3 regions of the Pseudomonas sp. Irchel s3b5 genome follow, and region 3 is predicted to be linked to each of the others. Evidence: predicted binding sites of a transcription regulator. Region 3 holds the regulator's gene; each other region holds the start of a gene.
The links. The regulator FliA, encoded in region 3, starts transcription of late flagellar genes. The targets are predictions, from matches to a motif close to CTAAAGTTTNNNNNNNNNNNGCCGNTAA.
Positions count from the first base shown of each region.

Region 1 (3,280 bases), on a different contig from region 3:
GATCCGAACACGCACGCAACGTCGATTGCAGGTTTTCCACGCCTTCCTGGTTCAGGGTATTGATCTCGGTGATGTCGACGTTGATCGACTCCACCACGGCGGTCTGTTCCTCGGTCGCGGTGGCCACCGACTGGTTCATGCCGTCGATTTCACCGATACGCAGTGTCACGCTGTTGAGGCGCTCACCCGCCAGATTGGCGATTTCCACACTGTCCTGGCTGTGGCGCTGACTGTCGCTCATGGTGCTGACCGATTCCCGGGCCCCGACTTGCAGCTCCTCGATCATGGCTTGCACCTGTTGCGCCGATTCCTGGGTGCGGTGCGCCAGATTGCGAACTTCGTCAGCCACGACGGCAAAACCACGCCCGGCTTCACCGGCGCGCGCGGCTTCAATCGCGGCGTTGAGCGCCAACAGGTTGGTTTGCTGGGAAATGCTGGTGATGACCTCGAGAATCTGCCCGATATTCACGGTTTTGCTGTTCAGCGATTCGATGTTGCTGCTCGACGCGCTGAGCATGCTCGACAGTTGATTCATCGCGGCAATGCTGCGATCGACCACTTGCTGGCCGTCTTCGGCGAGGCTGCGGGCGTCGCTGGCCTGGGTCGAGGCCTGCGCGGCGTTGCGGGCGATTTCCTGGGCGGCGGCGCCGAGCTGGTTGATGGCGGCGGCCACGCTGCTGGTGCGCGAAGCTTGCTGGTCAGAATTGAACATCGAGGAATTGGAAGCGGCGACCACACGCAACGCCACTTCGTTGACCTGGCCGGTAGCGGAAGACACTTCGCGGATCGAGCCGTGAATACGTTCCACGAAACGGTTGAACGCAGTGCCGAGGGTGCCGAATTCGTCGTTGTTCTGAATGGTCAGGCGCTTGGTCAGGTCGCCTTCGCCGTCGGCGATGTCGGCCATGGCGCGGGTCATGACGTGCAGCGGCTGGATCAGGATGCGGATCAACATGCTCAGCAGAGCGATGATGATCGCCACGGCAATCACCGTCGCAACCACCGCTGAGGTGCGGAATTCGCTGAGCATCGAGAAGGCTTTTTCCTTGTCGACCGACAGACCGATGTACCAGTTGACCGAAGGCAGGCCCTTGATCGGGGTGAAGGAGACGATGCGGGTCTTGCCGTCGACATCGACTTCACTGAAGCCGCTGCCGATACGCGGAGTGTCTTTTGGAAACGCCTCGCTCAGGGACTTCATCACCAGGGTTTTGTCCGGGTGAACCAGGATCTTGCCATCGGCGCTGATCAGAAATGCGTAACCCATGCCATCGAAGTCGCGGGCGCTGAGGGTGTCGATCAGCGTTTGCAGGCTCAGGTCGCCACCCACCACACCAACGCTTTGTCCGGACTTCTTCGAGGCAGCGGCCATGGAGATGATCAACTGGCCGGTCGCTGCATCGATGTACGGTTCGGTCAGGGTTGGCGTGCTGCTGTTTTCGGCACCTTTGTACCAGGGACGAACGCGCGGGTCGAAACCGTCAGGCATCTTTGCATCAGGACGAATAGTGAAGTGCCCGGTGGCGTCGCCCAGGTAGGACGCCATGAAAGTCGACGTCAGGGCTTTCTGCTCAAGCAGGTTGGCGACGTTGGATTGTTCCGGATTGATGGCAATATTTTGCGAAAGGTTTTCGATCAGCAAAATACGACCGGCCAGCCAGGTCTGAATATTGTTGGCGGTGACGTCGCCCATTTCGTTGAGGTAGTTGTCCAGGTCTTCGCGAATCGCGTTGCGCTGCAAATAGTCGTTGTACAGCGTGAACGAGGCGAAAGCGGCAATAACAACGAGCGCGGCGGCAAGCAGGATTTTATGGCTGAAACGCAGATTTTTATTCATGGCTTGGGTTTCCGCTAAGGTCTTAATGTCCAACGCGTGCTTTTATAAAGGGACGCACTGTGGGCAAAGTTGAAAGCAACTGATATTTCCGCCTCTCCTTTGGGAAATTTCCGATCAGATCGTGTCTGATTGCTTTGTCGTAATCTCTATCGGCCGTGTAGGACTAAAGATTAACCATGGGTGACCAAATGCCTGACTCATTGCAACTCGTAATCGGCGCCGATCTCACGGGGCAACCGATCGCCCAGGCCTTTCGACTGGCAAACCGCCACGGATTGATCGCGGGCGCAACCGGTACCGGTAAAACCGTGACCTTGCAGCGCATGGCCGAAGCCTTCAGCGATGCCGGTGTGGCCGTGTTCGCCGCCGACATCAAGGGTGACCTGTGCGGTTTGGGCGCCGCCGGCAACCCCCAGGGCAAGATCGCCGAGCGGATTGCCGGGATGCCCTGGCTGAACCACAAGCCTCAGGCGTATCCGGTGACCTTGTGGGACATTCATGGTCAGTCCGGTCATCCATTGCGCACTACCTTGAGTGAAATGGGGCCGTTGCTCTTGGGAAGTCTGCTGGAGCTGACCGACAGTCAGCAGTCTGCGCTGTATGCCGCGTTCAAGGTGGCGGACCGCGAAGGCCTGTTGCTGCTGGATCTGAAAGATCTGAAGGCGTTGCTTAACCACCTCAAGGACAACCCGGCACTGCTGGGGGATGACGCGGCACTGATGACCACGGGCTCCAGTCAGGCGCTGTTACGCCGGCTGGCCACCCTTGAGCAACAGGGCGCCGAAGCGTTGTTCGGTGAACCGGCGCTGCAACTGGAGGACATTCTGCAACCGGGCGCTGATGGGCGCGGGCGCATTCACTTGCTCGATGCCAGCCGCCTGGTGCATGAAGCGCCGAAGGTCTACGCGACATTCCTGTTGTGGCTGTTGGCCGAACTGTTCGAACAACTGCCCGAGCGCGGCGATGCCGACAAACCGCTGCTGGCGCTGTTTTTCGACGAAGCGCACTTGTTGTTCAACGGCACTCCGCAGGCATTGCGCGATCGCCTGGAGCAGGTTGTACGACTGATTCGTTCGAAAGGCGTGGGCGTGTACTTCGTCACTCAGTCTCCGGGGGATTTGCCGGACGACGTGCTGGCGCAGCTGGGCTTGCGTGTGCAACACGGTTTGCGCGCCTTCACCGCCAAGGAGCAGAAATCCCTGCGGGCGGTCGCCGAGGGTTTCCGGCCGAACCCGGCGTTCGATACCTTGTCGGTGCTGACCGAGCTGGGCATCGGCGAGGCGCTGGTCGGCACGCTTCAAGAGAAAGGTACGCCGGAAATGGTCCAGCGGGTGCTGGTGGCGCCACCGCAATCGCGGATCGGGCCATTGACCGAAACCGAGCGCACGATGTTGATCGCCGGCTCACCGTTCAAAGGGCGTTATGACAAACCGATCGATCGCG
Region 1 is NZ_FYDY01000009.1:177,793-181,072, forward strand. It holds gene CKW15_RS13105 (methyl-accepting chemotaxis protein) at 1-1,837, opposite strand, end outside; gene CKW15_RS13110 (helicase HerA-like domain-containing protein) at 2,026-3,280, shown strand, end outside.
Region 1: CKW15_RS13105 (methyl-accepting chemotaxis protein) is a predicted target of FliA. The motif match lies at 1,984-2,011, and genes of this name have one in related genera.

Region 2 (3,280 bases), on a different contig from region 3:
GGCGTGGCCGGCGCTGCGCCTGGGGCAGCCGAACCTTGCGGCGCCTTGGGTGCCGGTTCCGTCCCTTGCGAGCCTTCGATGGCACGCTGGGCTTTCTTGGTCAGCACCACGATGTCGATTCGGCGGTTGACCGGGTTGAACGGATTCTCGCGGTCAAACAACGCCGACGAGGCATAACCGACCACCCGCGCCACTTGCGCATCCGGATAACTGCCCGCGACCAGCGCACGGCGTGCGGCGTTGGCGCGGTTGGCCGACAGTTCCCAGTTACCGAAATCACCGGTCCCGGTGTACGGCTTGGCATCGGTGTGACCGCTGATACTGATTTTGTTCGGCACCGCTTTGATGGTGTCGGCCATGGCCAGCAGGATGTCTTCGAAATACGGTTTCAAGCGAGCGGAGCCAGAGTCGAACATCGGACGATTTTCCGCATCCATGATCTGGATACGCAGGCCGTCCTGGGTGATCTCGAACAGGATCTGGTCCTTGAATTTCTGCAGCTGAGGATTCTCCTCGACCTTGTTCTGCAACTCTTGCAGCAACAATTCGAGGCGCTCCCTCTCGACCATTTCGGCCATGCCTTCGACCTGTTCGGCGTCGACGGTGACTTTGTCCGGCTGAGGTTGGGACTTCACCTCGGGGTTGAGGGTGTTTTCCGGCGCCAGGGTCGGCGAGCCACCCAGATCGATAATGTAAGGCGTACCGCTTTCGGAAAAGCCGATCGGGTCCTTGAAATAACCGGCGATGGCGATCTTCTGTTCCGGCGTGGCGGTGGACAGCAGCCACAACACCAGGAAGAACGCCATCATCGCCGTGGCAAAGTCGGCGAAGGCGATTTTCCAGGCGCCCCCGTGATGCCCGCCGGCGATGCGCTTGACGCGCTTGATGATTATCGGCTGATTATTTTCCATACAGAGTGCTCTGTCTCACAAATACTGTTCCTTTTTGACGGTGCCTGTTGTCGCCATACGGCGTTGCCGCTCCTCGCCATAGCGGGCTATGACTCGTCGCGGCGCCTTGTCTGGCAACAACAGTCACTCGCCAAAAAAGGAACGTATTTGCGAAACAAAGCACTATCGACCGCGAACCGCTTGTTCCAGCTCGGCGAAGCTTGGACGGTGCGCCGGGTACAGCACCTTGCGCCCGAATTCCACGGCCAGCGATGGCGGCATGCCGGAAGCCGAAGCCACCAGCGAGGCCTTGATGGCTTCGTAGACGTTCAGTTCTTCCTTGGCATCGTGGGCCAGGGAATGGGCCAGCGGACCGAAGAAACCGTAGGCGGCGAGAATACCGAAGAAGGTACCGACCAGGGCCGCACCCACGTGCAGGCCGATGGATTTCTGGTCGCCTTCGCCCAGCGAAGCCATGGTCACCACGATACCCAGTACCGCCGCAACGATACCGAAACCAGGCATGGCGTCGGCGATGCCGTTCACCGCATGGGACGGGTGCTCCAGGTCTTCCTTGAGGCTGTACAACTCCATGTCGAACAGGCCTTCCAGCTCATGGGGCGCCATGTTGCCGGAGGACATGATGCGCAGGTAATCGCAGATGAACGCGGTCATGCGCTCGTCCTTGAGGACCGTTGGGTACTTGGCGAAGATCGGGCTCGCGGCGGCATCTTCGATGTCGCCCTCGATGGCCATCATGCCTTCGCGGCGACTCTTGTTGAGGATCTCGTAGATCAGGCCCAGCACTTCAAGATAGAAGGCGTGGGTGAAACGCGAACTGAACATGCTCAGGGACTTCTTGAGCACGTGCATCGTCATGTAGCCGGGGTTGGCTTGCAGAAATGCGCCGAGGGCTGCACCGCCGATAATCATGACCTCGAAAGGCTGAATCAGGGCGGCAATCTTGCCGTGGGAGAGCACGTATCCGCCGAGCACGCTCGCGAATACGACGATGATGCCGATAATTTTAGCCATAGGTAGGAGATACTTACTGAGTCGGGTTCAAGGTCATATTCGGAAGTTAAAAAATCTCTTCTTCTACTTATCGGCAAAACTGCGCCAGACTATAGCCAGTTCAGGCGAAAAGCCAATTTGACCCACTCCGGGCTTAGGGAATGTTGACGATGATCGCCTTCAATCATGGCTAACGAAACGAACGTTCCAACACCAAAACCGACGACACTTGAAGGCTGGGTCAAGCTTCTCGATGGTGTGCGCCTGCCCGTTCCGCAAGCCAGCCATGACCTTGTGTGCAGGGCCATCAACGATGATCGCCGTTCGCTGCGTGACATTGCCGACCTGATGCAGGACAGCCCGGCCCTGGCCCTGAGCGTGATTCGCGAAGCCAACCGGCATACCCATGGCAGCATGACCGAGCCGGCAGAAAACCTCGAAGTCGCCATCAACCGCCTCGGTTTGAAACGCACCGAAGAACTGCTCGAACGCCTGCCCACCCTGCCGCCATCCGAGATCCCGAAGGCCTTGCGTCAGGTGCAGATGATCAGCCAGCACGCCACGCAACAGGCCAACGGTTTTTTTTCCAGTCGCCTGGCGCGGCTGTGGCAGGACATTCATTGGGGCAGCCTGCTGTTTCTGTCGCCGCTGTGGCCCCTGGCGCTGACGCACCCTAAGTTGCTCGAGGAATGGGAGCTGCGGGTCATCCACAAAGGCGAGTCGGCACCTATCGTCGAGAAACAGCTGTTTGGCGTGCGCCTGCTGGAAATCGGCCAGGCGCTGGTCGAAGTCTGGCGCCTGCCGATCTGGGTCCAGCAGGGCTATCGGCTGTTGCTGACCGAGCAGCGGGAGCTGGTGAAAGTTCTGCGTATCGCCCGTGACAGTGAGCATCCACTGCGCCAGCAAAACCGCCTCGATGACGATCCGACCCTGCGCCGCTGGCTCAATCAGCCGGCCAACACCGTATTGCTGGCCAATGGTCTGGCGCTGTCGGCGCAACACGCCTGGGACAGCCCGCACAGTGAACGCTGGCAATACCTGACCAGTCTCTACCTGCAGATGCCGATGGACGAGGTTCAGCAGCAGCTGCACCAACAGGCCGCCAACAGCGCCCGCCATCACTCGATGCCCGACCTCTGGCATCCCGCCGAATCGCTGATCTGGCCGTGGGGCACGAACCGTGTCCACGCCGGTTTGCTGCCGGCGGCGGCACCCAGCGCCGAAGACCTGGCAAAGTGGCGCAAACAATGCGCCGAACTGCTGGTCGAGCCCAGTCGCTTTACCAATGCCATGCACCTGACCATCGCCGCACGGGATGCCCTGCAGGCTTGCGGCATGCGTCGGGTGATGATCCTGATGGCCGACCGCACCCACGC
Region 2 is NZ_FYDY01000016.1:106,852-110,131, reverse strand. It holds gene motB (flagellar motor protein MotB) at 1-911, opposite strand, end outside; gene motA (flagellar motor stator protein MotA) at 1,074-1,925, opposite strand; gene CKW15_RS17550 (HDOD domain-containing protein) at 2,091-3,280, shown strand, end outside.
Region 2: motA (flagellar motor stator protein MotA) is a predicted target of FliA. The motif match lies at 1,993-2,020, and genes of this name have one in related genera.

Region 3 (3,280 bases):
CCTGTGAGGTCCTGGTAATCCTGAGCCAGCAGGATGTCGTTCAGGTTGCTCGACACTGCCCGGCTATCGACGCTGCTGCGTGACAGAAAGCCGTCGACCCGCCGCGCCAGATCACGAAACTCTTCAGCGCCGACTTCACGACGCATGAACCGCCCCCAATCCGCGCTCAAGGCCTGGGCTTCGTCACCCAGACCATTGACCAGCGGCGTAGCACTTTCGACCAGGTCCATGGTGCGGTTGGCCGCCGCTTCGGTGAGCTTCACAACGTAGCCCAGACGCTCCGCAGCATCCGTAATCTGGGACACTTCTTCGGCTTGCGGCATGTGCGGGTCAATCTGGAAATTGACGATCGCGCTATGCAACTCGCGAGTCAGTTTTCCCACTTCCTGATACAGGCCGCGGTCACGGGTCTGATTGAGCTCATGGATCAATTGCACTGCGTCACCGAACCTGCCTTTTTCAAGGCTGGCGACCAGTTCGACGGCGTGTTTTTTCAGGGTCGATTCAAAATCGCCCAATGAAGATTCGTTATGCCCCATAGCTCCCCCGTGGCGCGTTCATCAACCGATGCGTTCGAAAATCTTTTCGATTTTTTCTTTCAACGCCTGGGCCGTGAAGGGCTTGACCACATAGCCGTTAACGCCAGCCTGGGCCGCTTCGATGATTTGTTCGCGCTTGGCTTCAGCGGTCACCATCAATACTGGCAGGTGCTTGAGCTTTTCATCGGCACGCACGTGGCGCAGAAGATCGATACCAGTCATGCCAGGCATGTTCCAGTCCGTCACCAGAAAGTCGATGCTTCCGCTGTTGAGCACCGGAATGGCGGTAGTGCCATCGTCGGCCTCGACGGTGTTGGTGAACCCAAGGTCACGCAGCAGGTTCTTGATGATCCGCCGCATCGTTGAGAAGTCATCAACGATGAGGATTTTCATGTTCTTGTCCAATTCGACCTCCAAGCAGTCTTAAACGCGCCCAGCACCTGGACGCGCCATTTCAATCAATCCGGCAAAGCACTCAATGACTGTCTGGAGCACAACAGATCGAGACCGGTGCAGTTCAACGCCACACCAGCCCTTTTCGCAGTGTCCCCCACACTGCCTTCAGCGCGCTCGCCACTCCCCCAAACGCCCCCGCAAACGGGCCGCGCACTGGCTGTGTAACTGGCTGACCCGCGATTCGCTGACCCCCAGGACCTCACCGATTTCCTTGAGATTCAACTCTTCGTCGTAGTACAGCGCCAACACCAGTCGCTCACGCTCCGGCAAATTGGCAATCGCGTCCGCCAGCGCTGCCTGGAAGCGTTCATCTTCCAGATCGCGAGACGGCTCGAGATGAGCACTCGCGCCATCCTCGTGCAGCCCTTCGTGTTCGCCGTCCTGCAACAGATCGTCGAAACTGAATAACCGGCTGCCCAGGGTGTCGTTCAAAATTCCGTAGTAATCATCGAGACTCAATTGGAGTTCGGCCGCAACTTCGTGATCTTTAGCGTCACGGCCGGTTTTAGCTTCAATCGAGCGAATTGCGTCGCTGACCATGCGCGTATTGCGGTGGACCGAACGGGGTGCCCAGTCGCCCTTGCGCACTTCATCGAGCATGGCGCCGCGGATTCGTATGCCCGCGTACGTCTCGAAACTCGCGCCTTTGCTGGCGTCGTATTTGGTCGAGACTTCAAGCAGGCCGATCATCCCGGCCTGGATCAAGTCTTCAACCTGAACACTGGCCGGCAGACGCGCCAGCAAGTGGTAAGCAATGCGTTTGACCAGCGGCGCGTAACGCTCGATCAGCTCGTACTGCGCATCGCGTGCCGATTTTTTGTAGAGGTTGTAGCCGCTGGCACTCATAGCACGGGTCCTGCCGTTTGCTGCACGAGCCGCTCGACGAAAAACTCCAGGTGCCCGCGCGGGTTGGCAGGCAGCGGCCAGGTGTCGACCTTCTGCGCGATCGCCTTGAAGGCGAGCGAGCACTTGGAACGCGGGAAGGCTTCGTACACGGCGCGCTGCTTCTGCACAGCCTTGCGCACGCTTTCGTCGTAAGGCACCGCACCGACGTATTGCAATGCAACGTCGAGAAAACGATCGGTGACCTTGGTCAACTTGGCAAACAGGTTGCGACCTTCCTGCGGGCTCTGGGCCATGTTGGCCAGCACGCGGAAGCGGTTCATGCCGTGGTCGCGGTTGAGCAATTTGATCAGGGCGTAGGCGTCGGTGATGGACGTCGGCTCGTCGCAGACCACCAGCAACACTTCCTGAGCGGCGCGCACAAAACTGACGACCGACTCGCCAATACCGGCGGCGGTATCGATCACCAGCACATCGAGATTGTCGCCGATATCACTGAACGCCTGGATCAGCCCGGCGTGTTGCGCCGGACTCAGATGCACCATGCTCTGAGTGCCGGATGCGGCCGGAACGATGCGAATGCCACCGGGGCCCTGCAACAAGACGTCGCGCAGCTCGCAGCGGCCTTCGATCACGTCGGCCAGGGTACGTTTGGGTGTCAGTCCCAGCAGGACGTCGACGTTCGCCAGTCCCAGGTCGGCGTCCAGCAACATGACGCGCCGGCCGAGCTCGGCCAAAGCCAGGGACAAGTTCACTGACACGTTAGTTTTCCCGACGCCACCTTTGCCGCCGGTCACCGCGATCACCTGTACGGGATGCATGCTGCCCATGTTATTTCTTTACCTTGTCTTGCATAGACGGAGGCCACATTACTGGCTGCGCGTTCACAAACGGAACAATGCATGGCAGACCATCGATGTAGGTACAAAAACTATTCATTTTTACCTCAGCCTACCTGCTTGGTGGGGCTGTGGTAAATGTCAGCGAACATGTCAGCCATGGCTTCTTCGCTGGGTTCTTCCTGCATTTGCACGCTGACGGCGCGACTGACCAATTGATGACGACGCGGCAGATGCAGATCATCCGGAATCCGCGGGCCATCGGTCAGGTACGCCACCGGTAATTCATGGCTGATGGCCAGACTTAGTACCTCGCCCAGACTGGCTGTTTCATCCAGTTTAGTCAGGATGCAGCCAGCTAGCCCGCAGCGCTTGTAACTGTGATAGGCGGCGGTTAGAACCTGTTTCTGGCTGGTGGTTGCCAACACCAGATAATTTTTTGAGCGGATGCCACGGCCGGCCAGACTTTCGAGCTGCATACGCAGCGCCGGGTCGCTGGCTTGCAGGCCGGCGGTGTCGATCAGCACTACACGCTTGCGCAGCAAAGGTTCCAGCGCCTGCACCAGGGACTGGCCCGGGTCGACGTGGGTCACCGGCACATTG
Region 3 is NZ_FYDY01000008.1:18,149-21,428, forward strand. It holds gene CKW15_RS11215 (protein phosphatase CheZ) at 1-539, opposite strand, end outside; gene CKW15_RS11220 (chemotaxis response regulator CheY) at 561-932, opposite strand; gene fliA (RNA polymerase sigma factor FliA) at 1,101-1,841, opposite strand; gene fleN (flagellar synthesis regulator FleN) at 1,838-2,668, opposite strand; gene flhF (flagellar biosynthesis protein FlhF) at 2,785-3,280, opposite strand, start outside.